2 regions of the Synechococcus sp. H60.2 genome follow, and region 2 is predicted to be linked to the other one. Evidence: riboswitches for the same ligand, from Rfam matches in the RefSeq annotation. Region 2 holds a riboswitch; the other holds the start of a gene.
What was found. A riboswitch is a leader RNA that binds a small molecule or an ion and turns the genes downstream of it on or off. The one in region 2 is predicted to bind cobalamin.

Region 1 (5,831 bases), on a different contig from region 2:
CACCAATACCAGATCGGCATCGTAGCCCACCTGCAGCCGCCCCTTGTTGGGGATCCCGTAGAGGCGGGCCGGCGCCTCGCACATCCACTGCACCACCTGGCGCAGGGTACAGCGGCCCTGCTGGGCTGCGGTCAGCATCAGGGGCAAGGCCGTCTCCACACCGGGCATGCCAGAGGGGGAGTGGGGGTAGGGCTGGGCCTTTTCGGCCAGGGTGTGGGGGGCATGGTCGGTGGCGATGCAATCAAGGATGCCGTCGTGTAGCCCCTGCCAGAGCTGGTTCAGGTTAGCCGGATCCCGCAGCGGCGGGTTCATCTGGACGAGGGATCCCAGGCGGGCGTAGTCGGCGGTGCTGAGCAGCAGGTGCTGAGGGGTGACCTCGGCGCTAACCCAGGCGGGTTTGTGCTGGCGCAGCAGCTCCACCTCCAGGCCGGTGGAGAGGTGCAAAATGTGCAGGCGGTGGCGGTAGCGGGTGGCCAAGTCCAAAGCCCGTTGCGAGGCAATCAGCGCGGCTTCTTCATCCTGAATCAGGGAGTGAACCGCCACATCTGTACGTCCGGCAAAGAGGGCCCGCCGGGCTTGAATCCGCGAGTGATCTTCAGCGTGGACGGCGATAACAAAATTGGGATCCGTCTCGGCAAAGATCCGCTCTAATGCCGCTTGGTCATCCACCAGCAAGGGGCCATGCATGGATCCCATGAAGATCTTGATGCCGCAAGCCCCTTGCACTGTTTGCAGCTCTTTGAGGTTATCGGCGGTGGCCCCGATGAAAAAGCCGTAGTTGACCACGCACTTGCTGGCGGCCCGGGCCAACTTGTCATCCAGCGTTGCCTGGTCGATCGTCAGCGGATCCGTATTGGGCATCTCGAGAAAGCTGGTTACCCCACCGCGAGCGCAGGCCCAGGATCCCGTCTGTAGGTCTTCTTTGTGCTCCCGGCCCGGCTCGCGAAAGTGAACCTGGGGGTCGATCACCCCCGGCATGAGGGTATGGCCCTCCGCGTCGATAACCCTAGCCACCCCTTCTGCCGAGAGACTCTGGCCGATTTGGGCAATGCGCCCCTCCCGCACCAGCACATCTCCCAGCCAGGGATCCCCTTCCGGCACCAATAGCTCCGCATTGCGGATCAGCAGACTGTCAGACAAAGCGCCCCCGAGACAACGCTAATTTCCCAGCCAGAATATTCAGAATACTTTATCAAAATACCTTGGAAGACTGGCCGCCAATCCGGCACCTCACTTCCGACTCAGCGCTGTCGCGACAGCGCAAAAGGGCTTTGACTTGACATCCCCTCCACGGCTGCGGCTGGCTTCCAGGCAAAGGTCTAGACGGCTCTTTCTGGTAATCTAAGTTGGGGGGTCTAAGATCGGTAGGTGTTGCCCAGTTTCCCTTGCTCCATTCTCTCTTTGCCTGGGGCTGTAGCTCAGATGGATAGAGCAAGCGCCTCCTAAGCGCTAGGTCGGCGGTTCAAATCCGCCCAGTCCCGTCTAAGTGAGTAGCTACTAGCTCCTCCAAGCTGGTGGTAGGATGTAGTCTACTGCCGGTTCTGACGGGGATCAGCCGTCAGAGGCAACGGGGAAAGTGCAGTGAGAATCTGCCGCTGTCCCGCAGCTGTGAGCCGGTTTTGGATCGGGGATCCCTAGTTGTTGTTGCAAAAGCCCTTGACGACGCAAGCCAGCCCCTCCAAAACTGAGCAAGTCAGAATGCCCGCCGGCGGTTTTTCCCTAGTTCACCATATCTGCGAGGTACAGATATGCTTCCCATTTTGACGTTGGCCCGTTCCCGTCCCGAAGTTTTTTCATCGGCCTGCTTACGGATTTTCGACGCTCTTGGAGCGTAGGCACTAAGTCAAAAGCGCAGACAAGAGAGCTAAGCAGTTGGCTCAGGGGCAGCTAACTCTTGGAGGACGTTTTCTTGCTTTGGTTGCGCAAAAGAGTCCTCTAAGCACCCTCCTGTGCCGAGTGGGCCAGCCGATAGGTTGAGGAACGCCTTGACAGCTACAGCAGGTTTCCTGGCCTAGAGAAAACCTTCTGCCGGGATCCCACCGATAGGCATGTCGGCGGCCATTTCTTGCTGCCTAGGTTGGATGACAACCGGCTGTACAAAGCCAACTGGCGGCAACCTCAATTACCGAATTCAGTTCAGGAGACAGTACCTTATGGCCATCGAAACCCAAACCCTCGGCTATGCCCGCATGGGCAAGCGCCGCGAGCTGAAGAAAGCGCTGGAAGCCTTTTGGAGCGGCACCCTGGAGGCGGAGGCCTTGTCAGCAACGCTCCAGGAGCTAGAGGCACAGGTCTGGGGGGTACAGCTTCAGGCTGGCATCGACCACATTGCAGTAGGAGATCAAACCCTCTACGACCATGTTTTGGACTGGGCCACCTGGCTGGGGCTGATTCCCTCCCGGTTTCAGAGCTTATCAGGCCTGGAGCGCTACTTTGCCATGGCGCGGGGACGGGAGGGCCTGCCCGCCTTGGAAATGACCAAGTGGTTCGACACCAACTACCACTACCTGGTGCCGGAAATTGAGGCCGACGCGATCCCTCAGGCCCATTTCGATGACTTCCTGGCCACAGTGCGGCGGGCGCAAGGGATCCTAGGAAACCGCACCAGCCCCGTCCTCCTCAGTCCGGTTACCCTTCTTGCTCTAAGCCAGCGCTCTGGCGAGTTGCGGGGAGATCTGGAGAAGCTGCTTCCTCTCTACGAGGAGCTGCTGCAGGAGCTGCAGCGACTGGGAATCCGGGAAGTGCAAGTCCATGAGCCCATCTTGGTGACGAGCGAAGGCGACAGTCTCCGGGAAGCGGTGGAGCAGACCTACCGCCGGCTGGCTCGGTTGGGGATCCCTGTCCACTTGGTTACCTACTTTGACGACTTGGGGGAGACTTACCCCTGGGTGGTGGAGCTGCCGCTAGCCGGCCTCAGCCTCGACTTCACCCGCGGCCACAACCTGGAACTGGTCAGAGCCCACGGCTTCCCCGCCGATAAGATCCTAGGGGCGGGGGTAGTGGACGGGCGCAATGTCTGGCAGATCCAGCCCAAGGCCGTTCTGGCCACTCTGCAAGAGCTGCAAGCCCTAGCCCCCAACCTGCGGGTGCAGCCTTCTTGCTCGCTCCAGTTTGTGCCCCACGACGCTGCTCTGGAAACCCACCTGCCAGAGCCTTTGCGCAATGTTCTCAGCTTTGCCGAGCAGAAGCTGGCCGAAGTGGTTCTGCTCGCTCGCACCCTCAACGGCGAAGACACCGCTGCCCAGCAGAACAAGCTGGAACAGCAGTGGCAGGCCTTCCAGGACTTCAATCCCCCCAACCTTGCGGTGCGCCAGGCCTTGGCCAACCTGACGGCGCAGGACTTCCAGCGCTCCCTTCCCTACGAGCAGCGTATAGGCCGGCAGGTCAAGCTGCCACCGCTGCCCACTACCACCATCGGTTCTTTTCCCCAAACCCCCGAAGTCCGGCAGTGGCGGGTCAAGTACAAAAAGGGCGAGATCTCCCAGGCCGAATACGAGGCCGCTATCGACGCCGAAATTGCCAGGTGCATCCGCATTCAAGAAGAAATTGGCCTGGATGTGCTGGTGCATGGCGAGTTCGAGCGCACCGACATGGTGGAATACTTTGCCCAGCAACTGCAGGGCTTTGCCTTTACCGAGCACGGCTGGGTGCAGAGCTATGGCAGCCGCTGCGTGCGTCCCCCCATTCTCTACGGCGATGTGTCTCGCCCTTGCCCCATGACGGTGCGGGAGTTTAAGGTGGCCCAATCTCTAACCCAAAAGCCGGTTAAGGGGATGCTCACCGGGCCGGTAACCATGCTCAACTGGTCCTTCCCCCGCGTTGACCTTTCCCGCCGCGAGCAAGCCTTGCAAATTGCCTTGGCCCTGCGGGCAGAGGTGGCCGACTTAGAAGCTGCCGGAGCCGTAATGGTACAGGTGGACGAGCCAGCGCTGCGGGAGGGTCTACCCTTGAAAAAAGAGCGCTGGCCGGAGTACTTAAGCTGGGCGGTGGAGGCCTTCCGACTGGCTACCGCTGGCGCCAAGCCCGAAACCCAGATCCACACTCACATGTGCTACTCGGAGTTCGGGGACATCATCGAGCACATCGAGCGGCTGGACGCCGACGTTCTCTCGATCGAAAACAGCCGCAGCAGCAACAAAACCTTGCTGCAGATCGCCCAAGCGGGCTATCGCCACCAGGTGGGCAACGGCGTTTACGACGTCCACAGCCCGGCGGTGCCCGACACCGAGCAGATTCTCCAGCAACTGCGCCTGGGAGTGGCTCACTTGCCGCTAGAACAAACCTGGGTCAACCCCGACTGCGGCCTAAAAACCCGCCGCTGGGAGGAGGTGATCCCTGCCCTGAGGAACATGGTGGCAGCCACTCAGCGCCTAAGGGAGGAGCTCCAGGCCACCTAGCCCCCGGCGAGATCCCTCAGGCCAACGCTCCCTCCGCCGGCAACCGACCATTTGGGGCTACGACAGCCCCAGCCCGCCTGGCGGCTGGCCAATAGGGCAAGATGGAATTGTCTCGTCACTCCGCTGGATCGACAGACCCAGGGAGGGATCCCTTGCTTGCCCCCTTGCCACCGAAGGAACGATAATCGTCGTCGTCTCCAGCCATATTGACATCATTCTGATGAATCCGACACTTTGGGTTTTTTGGGGCCTAGTCCTGCTGCTGGTCGTGGGCCTGGCAGCCTACCTGCTAACCGCCCGCAAGTACCGATCTCCTGAATCGGTAGCCCGCGCCTACGACGAGTGGACCCGCGATGGGATCCTGGAGTTCTACTGGGGCGAGCACATTCACCTCGGCCACTACGGATCCCCGCCGCGGCGGAAGAACTTCATCCAAGCCAAGTACGACTTTGTCCACGAGATGGTGCGCTGGGGCGGGCTGGATCGGCTGCCACCGGGGACGACGGTGCTGGATGTAGGTTGCGGCATCGGCGGTAGTTGTCGCCTCTTGGCCCGCGACTACGGCTTTGTCGTAACCGGCATCACCATCAGCCCGCAGCAGGTGCAGCGGGCCCAAGAGCTCACCCCCCCCGATCTCCCCGTCCGGTTTCAGGTAGCGGATGCCCTCAATCTGCCCTTTCCCGACGCCAGCTTTGATGTGGTCTGGTCCATCGAAGCGGGGCCCCACATGCCGGACAAGGCCCGCTACGCCAGCGAGATGCTGCGGGTGCTCAAGCCGGGAGGCATCTTGGTAGTGGCGGACTGGAACCAGCGGGACGACCGTCAAAAGCCCCTCAACTTCTGGGAGCGGCTGGTGATGCGGCAGTTGTTGGATCAGTGGTCGCACCCCGCTTTTTCCAGCATCGAGGGGTTTGCTGAACAGTTGCAAGCCACCGGGCTGGTGGAAGGGCAGGTGGAAACCGCCGACTGGACGCAAGAGACCCTTCCTTCTTGGCTGGATTCCATCTGGCAGGGGGTTGTCCGTCCCGAAGGGTTGCTGAAGTTTGGCTTGGTAGGCTTGATTAAGTCGCTGCGGGAGGTGCCCACCTTCTTGCTCATGCGCCTGGCCTTCGGCACCGGCCTCTGCCGCTTTGGCATGTTCCGGGCAGTGCGGGCCGCCACGCCGGCAAACTCCGCCTCCCCAGAAGTAGTTGGCCACAGCACCCAATGAGAGACAATGACGCTCCTTGCTCCCCCTCCGGAGACCCTAGACGCCCTCTACGACGTGATCATCGTTGGCGGCGGCATTGCGGGCTTAACCCTAGCTTGTGCCCTGCAGGGATCCGGCTTGCGCTTGGCCCTCATTGAGGCCCAGTCGGCTGAGGCAGTTAGGCAGCGCCCCTTGGCCTATGCCCTTTCGCCGCTCTCGATCCGCATCTTTCGGGCCATCGGGGT
Region 2 (5,831 bases):
AATGTTGCTAAGGCAGCCGATGGTGGTCAATAGGCTGGGCCAAAATCGACCTTGGGCTAGATCGCGGGTGGCTTGGATCCAAATGACCTCCGGGATCCCGCGGCGGGTTTTGGGGATGGACTGGACAAGAGCTTGTAGGCTGACCATAGGCTAATCCCCAGGAAAAAGGTGAGCTTTTAAGGGACACTTGTTCAGCAGGTGCTCCTGGACAATTTGCCGCGCTACTGGGGGTGTGACTTGCTTGTACCAGGTGCGGTCACCAGAGTAGAAAACCACCGGCCCTTGTTGGCAGACTTCTAGGCATCCTGAGGTGATAACCGGAACATCCAGATTGGCCTCGCGCAGGGCCGATTGCAAAGCTTCCACCACCGGCTGATAGTGGCGAGAAGGATAGCAGCGGCTGGAACGGCAAACCGCCAAATAGGGCCGCTTGAGAGGGTTATCTGCGTAAGGGATCCGCTCTTTTCCCTCGACGTAAATGGCTCCCAGGCGTTCATAAAGGGAAAGCTGCTGATAGTCGGCTTTGCCTTCGGGCAGGTAGTCTTCTCCTGGCCCCAAAAAGGGACTGGGCAAAAAGATCTGCAGCAGCGATTCCTCTGCCCCGTTCCAAAACTGGATCCCCCATTGGCGAGGCTGGCCCTGCGGATTGAGGCGGCGATAGAGGGCGGCGCGGCCGACCAATCTTTTGCGGCGCAGCTCAGGAGGAGTTCTGCGGTAGGGGCCGCCCTGGTGTTCCTCCAAACACAGATGCAAATGCCAAGTTTCCGTGGCCACGGTCAAGTAGCCGTCGTAGAGCACACAGAGAGTAGGGGGATCCTTGAAGGCCGCTTCCAGGACGCCACCCTCCACTACCTGGCCCACTTGGATCTCGGCCCAGCGCTCCTGAAAGAGCTCATAGAGCAGCGGCCCAAGACAGTCGATGTGAGCCGGGATCCCTTCGTAAACGGTTGTCCAGCCGGTGGGGGAAACCTCTTGCCAAGTTTGGTTTAGGGGTGGGACCCAGGGATTGAAAACAGCCATAGGTTGCTCCTATTGGATTGGCGGAATGCGGGCAATCACCCCCTTTTTGATGGGGCGCTCTGCCCAGGGCAGGATCCCATCGGGCTTTGTCAAATACAGCTCCGCCGTTTGCAAGATTGGCTCCACGTCTTTTGGATCGAGATCGCCAAAGACATAGGTCATCTTTCGGGGGGCTGCCAGCGCAACCACACAAGCGTGGCTGCAGCCGCTCATACAGGCAACTGGCTTCAGTTGCAGTTGGGGATTGAGCCTTTGGGATTGCAAGGCAGCTAGGAGCATTTCTCCCTTGCTGATCCCTTCTTTTTGGCCGTTGACCCAGCGAGATCCACAGGTGGTGCAAACCCAGAGGCAATGTTTAGACTCAGCTTGAGCCAAAGTTGTCGATGGAGAAATAGAGGGAAAGTTGGTCGCGCTCACCATAGAGTTGTATCCAAACTCCACTGCAAAGCAGACAATTCCACTAGGGCAGCTTGTTCTAGATAGTTAGCCAAAAATAGCCCGAGAGGATGCTAAAATTGCCCCCGCAAGCTCACCCTCAGCGTGCGGCCAACGCCGGGATAGCCGGGGAAAACTTCATACTGCTCATCCAGCAGGTTGTCGATCCCCAACTCTAGGCTCAGGGCCTCAGTCAACGGGATCCCTCCCCGCAAAGCCACGGTGGTATAGCCTGGCAGGGATTCCGTATTGGAGTTGTTGGTAAAAAAGCTCCCAATGTGATGGATCAAGATCGAGCCGTACCCGCCCTGCTCATAGCGATAGGTTAGGCCTAGGTTGAAGCTATCGGCTCCCACAAAGGCTAGCTGTTTGCCAACTGTGGCCGGGTTAAGTGCAGCGCGGATGATGGGATCATTGAGGGTGTAGTTGGCAAAAAGCGTCCAGTTTTCCCCCAAACGCAAATCCAAAGCCGCTTCCAGGCCGGTGTATTCGACCAGCCCAATATTCTCATAGGTTCCCTGGCGCGGCCCCAGGCTGACAAAGGTGATGCCATCGCGGATGCGGTTGTGGGCAAACGTTAGCCGCAGCAGGCCAAAATCTCCCAGGCTCTGATCCAAGCCAACGTCAAAGCTCTCCCCTCGCTCTGGGCGGAGATTGGGGTTGCCATCCACTTCAAAAAAGCCTCGCAGCCGAAAGAATAATTCCGAGATCAAGGGGGTGCGAAAGCTGCTGGCGTAGTTGGCTCTCAAGGTGGTGCCTTCCGCCACTGTCCAGCGGATCCCCACAGCCGGCGAGGTGGCCGAGCCATTGGCCAAACTGCTGAAGTCCTGGCGCATGCCCAGATCAAGGTGGAAGTTGGGATCCGGGCTGTAATCCAGGCGGGCAAACAGGGCGCCCTGGTTAACCGTATCGTCGTAGTTGATATTGGCAGAACCGTTGGCAAAGGAAAAAGTTGTATTGCGAGCTGAGATGGAGCGATAATCTACCCCCAAAGCTCCCTCTAGGTTTTCGCCGGCTTGCCAAGCATACTGCAGCTGGGATCCCCAGCCATTGCGCAGGATGACGTCGCGGGATCCCTGGCTTTGCGGAGCACTGAAACGGTAGTTGAGATCGTCAAAAAAGACTCTTGCCTGCAGGGATCCTGTTGCCTGAGTCCACAGCCAACTGAGATCCAGCAGCAGATCGTTGGTGTTTTGCTCTGCATCGGGAGAGGGAAATTCCACACTGCCGGGCACACGAAAGGCTTTATTGAGGTAGAGGGCGTTGGCTGTTAGGACTTGGTCTTTGGCCAGTTGCCAGGTAAGCTTGGCCTGCAAGTTGTGGTACTCCACCGCCGAGTTTTCCCGCTTGCCTGACTTGCCCAGCCGCTCAATTGCAAAGGGAAAGTCGTTGTTACTTTTCAGACGGCGATAGCTGAGCACCCAGCCCAGATCCTGGGCTTGGCCCCGACTTTGGATCCCTTGCTCATTGAGGCCGTAGCTGCCGACCGCCGCTTCCAGCACCGTCTCCGTTTCTGGCTGTGGCTCCACCGTAACGATGTTGATCACGCCGCCAACAGCATCCGAGCCATACAGAGTAGAGCCGCCACCGGGAGAGACTTCAATTCGCTCGACAATATCTGTGGTGAGTTGAGAGAGGTCAAACCCGCCAAAGAAGCCCAGATCGTTGAGGGGGCGGCCGTCCAAGAGCACCAACACCTGCGCCGTTCGCGCCCCTCGCATGAATTGAGAGCTAAGAGCTCCCAACTGAGTTCCCGCTGTGCCATCGCTGAGGATCCCAGGCAGATAGCGCAGGGCTTCTTGCACCGTCCTTGCCCCTTGCTCGCGCATCTGCTGGCGGGTGATGACATAGACTGGGCGCGAAGAGTCCCGCAGCAAGCCAGGGCGGCGAAACGGTGTGGTGACGGGTTGATTGAAAATCTCGGCACTAAGACTGGTGTCCAAGACCGCTTGCGCCCAGGCTGGGATCCCCAAACTCCAGCTCCCCAGCCCAAGGCTGAGACATACAACAATTGCTTTCATCCGGTTGCTCCTGCTTCCGTGCGACGCGGAAGAGCTAAGCTGTGAGCCAAAGCCGCAGGCGGGCATCCTGACTGAGGGCCTTAGCCCATCACAGTTGCGGCACAGCGCCGGATTTGCACCGGACTTTCCCCATTGCTTGCCCTGGCTGATCCCCAGAGCAACCTGACGGCACGGCTTTCTCCGCAGTCCTTTTGGAAAAAGCCGTGCTAGGCATCATACATTCCCTGCTGGGGAGTTCCTATCCTGCCGGGGGGGATCCCTGGGCAGTGAGGTCAACGGAAGATCATCTCCGCCACCGCGTCAAAGCCGGCGTCCAACAGGCGATCCAGGACCGACTGGGCTTGGCTGCGGTTGTCGTAGAGGCCGGCCTGCAGCACCCTCCTGCCGTTGAACACGGTCTCCACCGCCTCAGGGACGAGCTGCCGCAGCCGCTGCAAATCGTCGCTGCCCTTGGGGGTCACCAAGACGCGAAACTGGGTTGCCGCTCGCGTCAGCGGGACGGAGTCCTTGTCGGCAGCCTGAGCAGGAGAAGCTGGGGCCGAGCTTGAGGGTGCAGAGGAGGAGGTAGGAGGGTTTTCTCTGGCTTGGCGGCGGGCCGGCGGCGGCAGCAGGGTGGTGATGTCGGTAAGGGGAGCTGCAGAGGCCTGGCGGACAGGGGCGGCAGGAGCCGGCTCAACCGGCTGGGCAGGCGTAGTAGAGCCATCGGGGGTGAAGGGGACGGCAACAACCTCCTGGGGTTGCGTGCTTGACGGCTGGCTGGGGCCGCTGGGCAAAATACGCCCTCCCGAGCCCGCTGCAGGAGGGGGAAGGGGGGCCGTCGATTGCGGCACCGCCACCACCGGTAGGTTTGTGGAAGTTTCGGCTGGCTTGGCCACCGCCGGCTGGGGATCCCGGCTGGGAGCCGGGGGGGCGCTGGGCAGCGTCAGGCCGCCGGCAGCAATGGGTGGTGGGGCGCTGCTGGGCAGGGCAGCAACCGTGGTTTGGCCCGCTAGATCCAGCTCCCCTTTGGTTTTGCCCGCCAGTTGGTTGCCGTTGGCGTTGAGGCGCAGGCCGCGGGTGGCGTTGTGGATGTCGTACTGGCCGTTGCCCTCAAAAATGTTGTTGCCAGGATCCGAGGCCGTGCCCAGATCGGGCTGGGCGTTGGTGATAGCTGTCAGGCCAGTCTCCAGGTTGCGGGCAATGAGATTGTTGCGCAAGATGGGCCGGGCGCTGCCGCCAACCACAATGCCGGTGCGGTTTTGCAGGATGCGGTTGTTGCGCACCATCGGCGCCGAGCGCTGGTCGATGGTGAGGCCAAAGCCGGTCTCTTGGAAGAGGTTGTTGACAATGGTGGGCTGGGAGGTGCCCAAGACGGAGATGCCGTTGGCCCCATTTTTGTAGAAGCGGTTGCCCTCTATCCAGGGGTTGGAGGCGCCAGCAATGAAAATGCCGTCGTGGATGCTGCCCACAAAGCTATTGTTGAGAATGCGGGGGGAAGCCGATTCTATCCAGAGGGCATAGCCGCGCCGCCCCTGGTTGCGCAGGGTAACTCCGCGCACCTCTGAGCCGGTCTCGGCCAGCAGAGCAACATTTTGCCGGGCCAGGGTCGGGCTCATGTAGGTGCCGCCGCCATCGATCAGGTAGCCCTCCCCTAGGTTGGACTCGTCCCCGCGCAAGATAAGGCCAGCCTTGAGGCGGATGGGGAAGACTTCGCCGCTTTCTGCGCTGTAGATCCCCGGCAGAAGCTGGATAATGCTGCCCGCTGGCGCCCGTCCAATGGCATGGGTGATGGTCTTGAAGGGGTTGTTGCGGGATCCATCCCCTTGGGTATCGCTGCCGTTGGCGGCATCAACAAAAATGGCCGGGCGGTCGTCCGGCAGCGGTGGCGCCTGGGGCAGGGCCTGCTTCTCCAAAAGGCCAGTGTCCAGGGAAGTTTGCGCCCAACTGGGATCCCTTCCTGCCGCCAGCAGTAAGCTGGTGCTCAACAGCAGAGAGGCAGCCAGTCGTGCCAGGGTTGGGGAGCCATGGCGCTGCAACCACAAGTCAGGCAGGACTGCTGTAAATTGGTGTTCGCCGGATTTCTGCAGACGGATAAACGATAAGGAAGCGATCATAGGAGTCATCCTCACACCAGGCTGGGCCAGAGAAGGAAGGAGGGTCGAGGCTATCCTACCAAACCCAAGAGGTGGGATCCTGCCCTCTTCCCCAACTCCAAATACGGACTGACGCAGGCTTTTTTTGTAGATCCAACGCTACCCCTAGAGTATACCCTTGCCATGACCGAAGAAGCCCTTGCCCGCGAAGGCTCCTCCCAAGAGTTGCCGCTGGCTTCCCTCTCGTCTGGGCGCCCCCTGCTTAATCTGCTGCTGTTGGGGA

Region 1: another riboswitch for cobalamin. It lies ahead of metE (5-methyltetrahydropteroyltriglutamate--homocysteine S-methyltransferase); the one in region 2 lies ahead of NW845_RS09620 (TonB-dependent receptor plug domain-containing protein).

What each region holds. Positions count from the first base shown of each region.
Region 1 covers NZ_JANSIZ010000027.1:19,155-24,985, reverse strand. Annotated here, with positions in the region: gene NW845_RS06075 (dihydroorotase) at 1-1,140, opposite strand, end outside; tRNA gene NW845_RS06070 (tRNA-Arg) at 1,408-1,481, shown strand; cobalamin riboswitch at 1,520-1,725, shown strand; gene metE (5-methyltetrahydropteroyltriglutamate--homocysteine S-methyltransferase) at 2,154-4,397, shown strand; gene NW845_RS06060 (methyltransferase domain-containing protein) at 4,618-5,607, shown strand; gene NW845_RS06055 (FAD-dependent hydroxylase) at 5,614-5,831, shown strand, end outside.
Region 2 covers NZ_JANSIZ010000057.1:9,642-15,472, forward strand. Annotated here, with positions in the region: gene NW845_RS09605 (hypothetical protein) at 1-147, opposite strand, end outside; gene NW845_RS09610 ((2Fe-2S) ferredoxin domain-containing protein) at 151-1,020, opposite strand; gene NW845_RS09615 (DUF1636 domain-containing protein) at 1,030-1,440, opposite strand; gene NW845_RS09620 (TonB-dependent receptor plug domain-containing protein) at 1,530-3,476, opposite strand; cobalamin riboswitch at 3,516-3,657, opposite strand; gene NW845_RS09625 (DUF1565 domain-containing protein) at 3,749-5,569, opposite strand; gene NW845_RS09630 (pentapeptide repeat-containing protein) at 5,732-5,831, shown strand, end outside.